Archangium primigenium: one gene and its partner. The protein of the gene in region 2 interacts with the protein of the main gene of each other region in a pairwise test. Links are inferred from orthologs where the notes say so. Each region holds a gene or a part of one and is shown on either strand. Other genes may lie near its edges.

The links.
Region 1: the proteins of lpdA (region 2) and odhB interact in binary tests that used the Escherichia coli proteins (3 or more experiments, as listed by UniProt). The link is inferred for Archangium primigenium from one-to-one orthologs.

What each region holds. Positions count from the first base shown.
Region 1 is NZ_JADWYI010000001.1:2,268,323-2,271,631, forward strand. Bases 102-3,100 are described here. They hold odhB (2-oxoglutarate dehydrogenase complex dihydrolipoyllysine-residue succinyltransferase), read right to left. Parts: upstream 2,212-3,100; coding sequence 991-2,211; downstream 102-990. Other genes in these bases: I3V78_RS09640 (S9 family peptidase), read left to right, coding at 102-516; I3V78_RS09645 (cold-shock protein), read right to left, coding at 636-839; I3V78_RS09655 (2-oxoglutarate dehydrogenase E1 component), read right to left, coding at 2,201-3,100. Also shown: more of I3V78_RS09640, read left to right, coding at 1-101; more of I3V78_RS09655, read right to left, coding at 3,101-3,309. UniProt on the Escherichia coli protein: E2 component of the 2-oxoglutarate dehydrogenase (OGDH) complex which catalyzes the second step in the conversion of 2-oxoglutarate to succinyl-CoA and CO(2).
Region 2 is NZ_JADWYI010000001.1:6,844,730-6,847,959, forward strand. Bases 113-3,032 are described here. They hold lpdA (dihydrolipoyl dehydrogenase), read right to left. Parts: upstream 2,312-3,032; coding sequence 914-2,311; downstream 113-913. Other genes in these bases: lipA (lipoyl synthase), read right to left, coding at 113-667; I3V78_RS27940 (hypothetical protein), read left to right, coding at 2,387-3,032. In the rest of the region: more of lipA, read right to left, coding at 1-112; more of I3V78_RS27940, read left to right, coding at 3,033-3,230. UniProt on the Escherichia coli protein: Lipoamide dehydrogenase is a component of the glycine cleavage system as well as of the alpha-ketoacid dehydrogenase complexes.

The DNA of each region.
Region 1 (3,309 bases), 4.6 Mb from region 2 along the record:
CTGGACTTCTCCGGCGTGACGCTGGAGGACCAGGCCGCGGGCATCCAGGCGCTCGCCGCCGAGGTGCCCGAGGTAGACCTCTCCCGCGTGGGCATCGAGGGCTGGAGCTTCGGCGGCTACATGGCCGCGCTCGCCGCGCTCAAGGGGTCGGACGTCTTCAAGGCGGCCGTGGCGGGCGCGCCCGTGGTGGACTGGCTCGACTACGACACCCACTACACCGAGCGCTACCTGCGCCTGCCCCAGACGGACCCCGAGGCCTACGCGAAGAGCTCGCTGCTCACCTACGCGAGCGATCCGGCGCGCTCCATCTCCCCGCTCTTGCTCATCCACGGCACCGCGGACGACAACGTCTACTTCTTCCACACGCTCAAGCTGTCCGACGCGCTCTTCCGCGCCGGCAAGTACCACGAGCTGCTGCCCCTGAGTGGCCTCACCCACATGGTGCCCGACCCCCTCATCACCCAGCGGCAGTACGAGTGGGTGATGAACCACTTCAAGCGCCACCTGCGGCCCTGAGCGAGCGCCTGCTAGGGGCCCCTTGAAGGGGCCCCGCAAAGCAGAAGGCCCGGCACTCCGTTTCGGGAGTCGCCGGGCCTTCCGTGCTTCAGCTCACCGCGAAGCGGTGAAACGACGCATCAGGTGGCGCGCACGTTCTGGGCCTGCAGGCCCTTGGGCCCGCGGGCGACCTCGAACTCCACCCGCTGACCTTCCTGCAGGGTGCGGAAGCCGTCCATGTTGATGGCGGTGTGGTGGCAGAACACGTCCTCGCCACCTTCCTCCTGCGTGATGAAGCCAAAGCCCTTCGCGTCGTTGAACCACTTCACGGTGCCGATAGCCATGCTGCTCTTCCTCGTCAGGAGCCGACCCGGAGACCGGCTCGTCGTCCCGTCCCCCGTCCGTCGGGTGACGATGATGGAGTTGTAGGCGCTTGGCCGACCGGCTGTCCAGTCGGCTCACGCGTTTTCCCCACTTTGACGGTTTAGCAGGGCTTCAAATTTCCAGCAGGAGCCGGGTGGGATCCTCGATGCAGTCCTTGATGCGCACGAGGAACTGCACGGCCTCGCGCCCGTCGATGAGGCGGTGATCGTAGGAGAGCGCCAGGTACATGATGGGCCGGATGACGACCTGGCCGTTGCGGGCCACCGGGCGCTCCACGATGTTGTGCATCCCCAGGATGCCCGTCTGGGGCGGGTTGAGGATGGGGGTGGAGAGCATCGAGCCGAAGGTGCCCCCGTTGGAGATGGTGAAGGTGCCGCCCTGCAGCTCGTTGATGGTGAGCTTGTCGTTGCGCGCGCGGGTGCCGAAGTCGCCGATCTTCTTCTCCATGTCCGCGAGCGACAGGCTGTCGGCATCGCGCAGCACGGGCACCACGAGTCCGCGCGAGCCGCTGACGGCCACGCCGATGTCGTAGTAGCGCTTGAAGATGACGTCCTCGCCGTCGATCTCCGCGTTGACCTGGGGGAAGGTCTTGAGCGCCTCGATGGCCGCGCGCACGAACAGGCTCATGAAGCCGAGCTTCACGCCGTGCTTGGCCTGGAACTTCTCGTTGTACTGCTTGCGCAGGTCCATCACCTCGCCCATGTCCACCTCGTTGAAGGTGGTGAGGATGGCGGCGTTGGACTGGGCCTGCAGCAGACGCTCGGCCACGCGGCGGCGCAGGGGCGTCATCTTCACGCGCTCCTCGCGGTCGGCGCGCGGGCGGGGACCGGAGGGGGCGGGCGGCGCGGCGGGCCGGGGCGCGGGGGCGGGCGCGGAGGGCTCGGCGGGGCGGTTGAGCTGACCCAGCGCGTCCTCCTTGGTGATGCGGCCTCCGGCGCCGGTGCCCTTGAGCTGGCTCACGTCCAGCTTGTTCTCCTCCACGATCTTCCGGGCGGTGGGCGTGATGCGCGCGTCGGCCGAGGCGCTGGACGCGGCGCTGGCGGCCGGAGCCGACTCGGCCGCGGCGGCGGGCTTGGACGCGGGCGCGCTGGCGCCCCCGGCCTCGATGGTGCCCAGCACGTCGCCCACGCGCACCTTGTCGCCCTCCTTGAAGGCGATGGCGGAGATGGCGCCGGCGGCGGGAGCGGGCACGTCGATGGTGACCTTGTCGGTCTCCAGCACGACGATGGGCTCGTCGGCGGCCACCGTCTCGCCCTGCTTCTTGTTCCACTTCCCGACGACGGCTTCAGTGATGGACTCGCCCAGGGGCGGGACTTTCAATTCAACGGCCATTCTTGGTTCCTCGGAGGATGGCTTCCTCCACGATGAGCTGCTGCTCGAGGTTGTGCGTCTGCAGGAATCCGGTCGCGGGACTCGCCGCTTCCGCGCGTCCGATGTAGCCCACCTTCACGGGGGCCTGGCCGCGCGTGGCGATCAGGTCGTGCAGGCGGGGGAAGATGAAGTGCCAGGCGCCCGAGTTGCGCGGCTCCTCCTGGACCCAGTACAGCTCGGCGAGCTGGGGCATCTTGCCCACCAGGGCCGCGAGCTCCTCGAACGGGAAGGGGAAGAGCTGCTCCACGCGCACGATGGCGATGGACTCGTCCTTCTTCTCGTCGCGCGCCTTGACCAGGTCGTAATAGACCTTGCCCGAGCACAGGAGCAGCCGCGTGACGCCCTCGGGCTTCACCTTGTCCAGGATGACCTCCTGGAAGCCCCCGCTGGCCAGCTCCTCCAGCTTGCTCACCGCCTCGGGGCGGCGCAGCAGGCTCTTGGGCGACATGATCACGAGCGGCTTGCGCAGCGGGCGGAGGATCTGCCGGCGCAAGAGGTGGAAGATCTGCGCGGGCGTGGTGGGGTAGACGACCTGGATGTTGTCCTCGGCGCTCAGGCTCAGGAAGCGCTCGAGCCGGGCGCTGGAGTGCTCGGGGCCCTGGCCCTCGTAGCCGTGGGGCAGCAGGAGCGTGAGGCCGCTGAGCCGCCGCCACTTGCTCTCGCCCGCGGCGATGAACTGGTCGATGATGATCTGCGCGCCGTTGGCGAAGTCACCGAACTGCGCCTCCCAGAGCGTGAGGCCGTCCGGCACGTCCAGGCTGTAGCCGTACTCGAAGCCGAGCACGCCCATCTCCGACAGCGGGCTGTTGAGCACGGTGAAGCGCGCCTTGCCGGTGGCGAACTGATCCAGGGGCGAGTACTTGGCGCCCGTCTTCACGTCGTTGAGCACCGCGTGGCGGTGGCTGAACGTGCCGCGCTCGCAGTCCTGGCCGCTCAGGCGCACCGGGTAGCCCTCGGAGACGAGCGTGGCGTAGGCGAGCGTCTCGCCCTCGCCCCACTGGATCTCCTCCGTCTGGAGCATGGTCTGGCGCTTCTTGAGCACCGTGCGCTCCACCACCG
Region 2 (3,230 bases):
CGTCGGTCTCGCCCAGGCCCACCATGACGGACGTCTTGGTGTAGAGCCGCTCGGGGCGGGCCTTGAGGTACTCGAGCACCTTGAGCGACTGGCGGTAGGTGGCGCGCCGGTCGCGCACCTTGGGGGTGAGCCGCTCGACGGTTTCCACGTTGTGGGCCACCACGTGCGGGCGCGCCTCGGCCACGGTGGCCAGGTCCTGCTCCACGCCCTTGAAGTCGGGGATGAGCACCTCGACGATCGTCCGGGGCGAGTGCTGGCGCAGCTCGCGGATGGCCGAGGCGAAGTGGCTCGCGCCCCCGTCCGGCCGGTCATCGCGGTTCACCGAGGTGACCACGATGTACTCCAGGTCCATCTCCTTGACGGCTTGGGCCAGGTGGATGGGCTCCATGGGATCCAACGGCGGCGGCGCGCCCACCTTCACGTGGCAGAAGCGGCAGGCGCGCGTGCACACCTCGCCCATGAGCATCACCGTGGCGGTGCCTCCGCCCCAACACTCGGCGATGTTCGGGCAGCGCGCTTCCTCGCACACCGTGGACAGCTTCGTGCGGCGCACGATGGCCTTCACCCGCTCGTACCCTTCCCCGTGCGGCAGGCGCACCTTCAACCACTCGGGCTTCCGGGTGGACTCGGAGACTTGGGGCAGGGGGAAACGATCGGGAGTCGCCATGGGTCGCGGGCCTTCTACGGTTGGGGCGAAAGGAGGGTCAAGCGGGAAGCCGTGACGCGATATGTCGTCACACCCCCACGGGGGAATGCACGTCCCTGTTCTAACGCGTCCGCTCCGCGCGGGCAGCCCCGTGTCTCGATTCAGGCCCCCTTCCCCCCCGGGCGGGCGAGCCCCGGACAGGCGAAGGCCGCCCGGGAGGAGTCTCCCGGACGGCCTGGGCTGAATCAGAAGGACTGGACGCGCCGGTTAGATGTGGATGGGGTGACCGAGGGTGGCCTCGGCGCCCTCCTTCACGATCTCCGAGAGCGTCGGGTGCGCGTGCATGGTGTGCGCGAGCTCTTCGGTGGTGATCTCCAGGCGCAGCGCGACGCAGGCCTCGGCGAGCAGCTCCGTGGCGTGAGGGCCCACCATGTGGATGCCGAGCACCTCGTCGTACTTCTTGTCGGACACGACCTTCACCAGGCCGATGCCCTCGTTGGAGATGGAGGCCTTGGTGACGGCGGAGAACGGGAACACGCCCGTCTTCACGTCGTAGCCGCGCTCCTTGGCCTTCTTCTCCGTGAGGCCCACGGAGGCGACCTCGGGGTAGCAGTAGGTGGCCGACGGCGTCAGGTCGTAGTTGATGGGCGCGGGGTTCTTGCCGGCGATGTGCTCCACGGCCAGCACCGCCTCGGCGCTGGCCACGTGGGCGAGCATCGCGGTGGGGATGACGTCGCCGATGGCGTACACGCCCGGCTCGGTCGTGCGCATCATCGTGTCCGTCTTGATGTAGCCGCGCTCGGCCTTGATGGACGTGTGCTGCAGGCCGATGTCCTCGCTCACGGGCGCGCGGCCCACGGCCGACAGGACGTACTCGGCCTCGATGGTGCGCGTCTCGCCGCCCACCGTCATGGTGAGCCTGGCGCCCGAGCCGGTGTTCTCCACCGACTCCACCTTGGCGCCGGTGTGCAGGTCGATCTTGCGCTTCTTGAACTGCTTCTCCATCTCCTTGGAGATGTCCGCGTCCTCGATGGGGAGGATGTTGGGCAGGTACTCCACGATGGCCACCTGGCTGCCCATGTGGTTGAACACCGAGGCGAACTCACAGCCCACCGCGCCCGCGCCGATGACGATGAGGCTCTTGGGGATGCGGTCGAGCGTGAGGATGGAGTCGCTGTTGAGCACGCGCTCGTGGTCCACCTTCACGTTGGGCAGCGACTTGGGCACCGAGCCCGTGGCCACGATGATGTTCTTGGTGTCCAGCGCCTGCTTGGACCCGTCCTCGGCCGTGACCTCGACCTTGCCCTTGCCGGCGATGCGGCCGTGGCCCTTGATGACGGTGATCTTGTTCTTCTTCATCAGGTAGTCGATGCCATTGGCACCCTTGGTGACCACCTTCTGCTTGTGCTCCTGGACCTTGGCCCAGTTCACCACCGGCTTGGGCACCTCGATGCCGAAGTCCGCCGCCTCCTGGATGTGGTGCAGCAGCGCGGCGCTCCACAGCAGGGACTTGGTGGGGATGCAGCCGCGGTGAAGGCAGGTGCCGCCCAGGCGCTTGTCCTTCTCGATGAGCGCCGTCTTCAGGCCGAGCTGCGCGGCACGGATCGCACCGACATAACCACCGGGGCCCGAACCGATGATCACCACGTCGAAAGTCTCAGCCAAAGAATGCCTCCGGGGTGGATGGAACCACGCGGCGCTGATAACCACCCCTCCTGGCTGGAATCAAGGAGTTTGCACGTGCGCCGCTTCCCCCGCCGGACCCTCCTCCTCATGGCGCTCGCCCTCCTGGCCTTCGTGCGCCTGTACGTCATCGCCCACCGCGAACCCAAGCCCGCCGCCCCCCCGCCCCCGGAGCAGGCACGTGCGCCCGCCCCGGCCGCGTCGGCCTGTCCCACCCTGGAGCGCGCCCTGCAAGGCGCCCTGCGCGACCCCCAGGGCGCCACCGCCTGGACCACCGCCCGGCGAGAACTCGATGCGTGTCCCACCCTTCCCGCCCGGGCCTGTGAGCTGGGGGTGGCCCTGGATGCCCGAGCCCCCCTAGGCGACGCCGGCCCCCAGCCCCTGCGCGAGCTGCTGGACACGCTGTGTCAACGCTGCCCCGCCGGGCTCAACCCCTGCGCGAGCGCCGTGGTGCGCACGGTGATGGCCGTGAGCGCGACCGGCCAGTCGCCCCTCGCCAGCCCCCGCTGGCACCTGGAGCGCGCCGGCCCGGGCATGCCCGAGGCCTGCAGTGAGGTCGCCCAGAGCCTCCTGGCCCCCGCCGCGCTCGACGAGGGGCCGCTGTCCGAGGCCTCGCGGACCTTGCTCGGCGAGCTCGGGCCGATCTGCGCGCGCGCGGGCCTGCTGCCCTCTGCCCTGATCCGCGCCGCCGCGGTCCAGGGCGCCGTGCCCGCGCGCGACTGGCTCGCCGCCGAGGCCCCGTCCGCCGCGCACGTCCCGCTCACGCCCGATCGGCTCCTCGGCCCCACCACGGGCAGTGCCGCCTTCGATCACCAGGACGCCCCGGGCGTGGAGCTGTCGCGCCTGGAGCAGGACCCCTCCTGGCGCAAGAACGGCGCGCTGAGCGGCGTGTTCTCGCCCC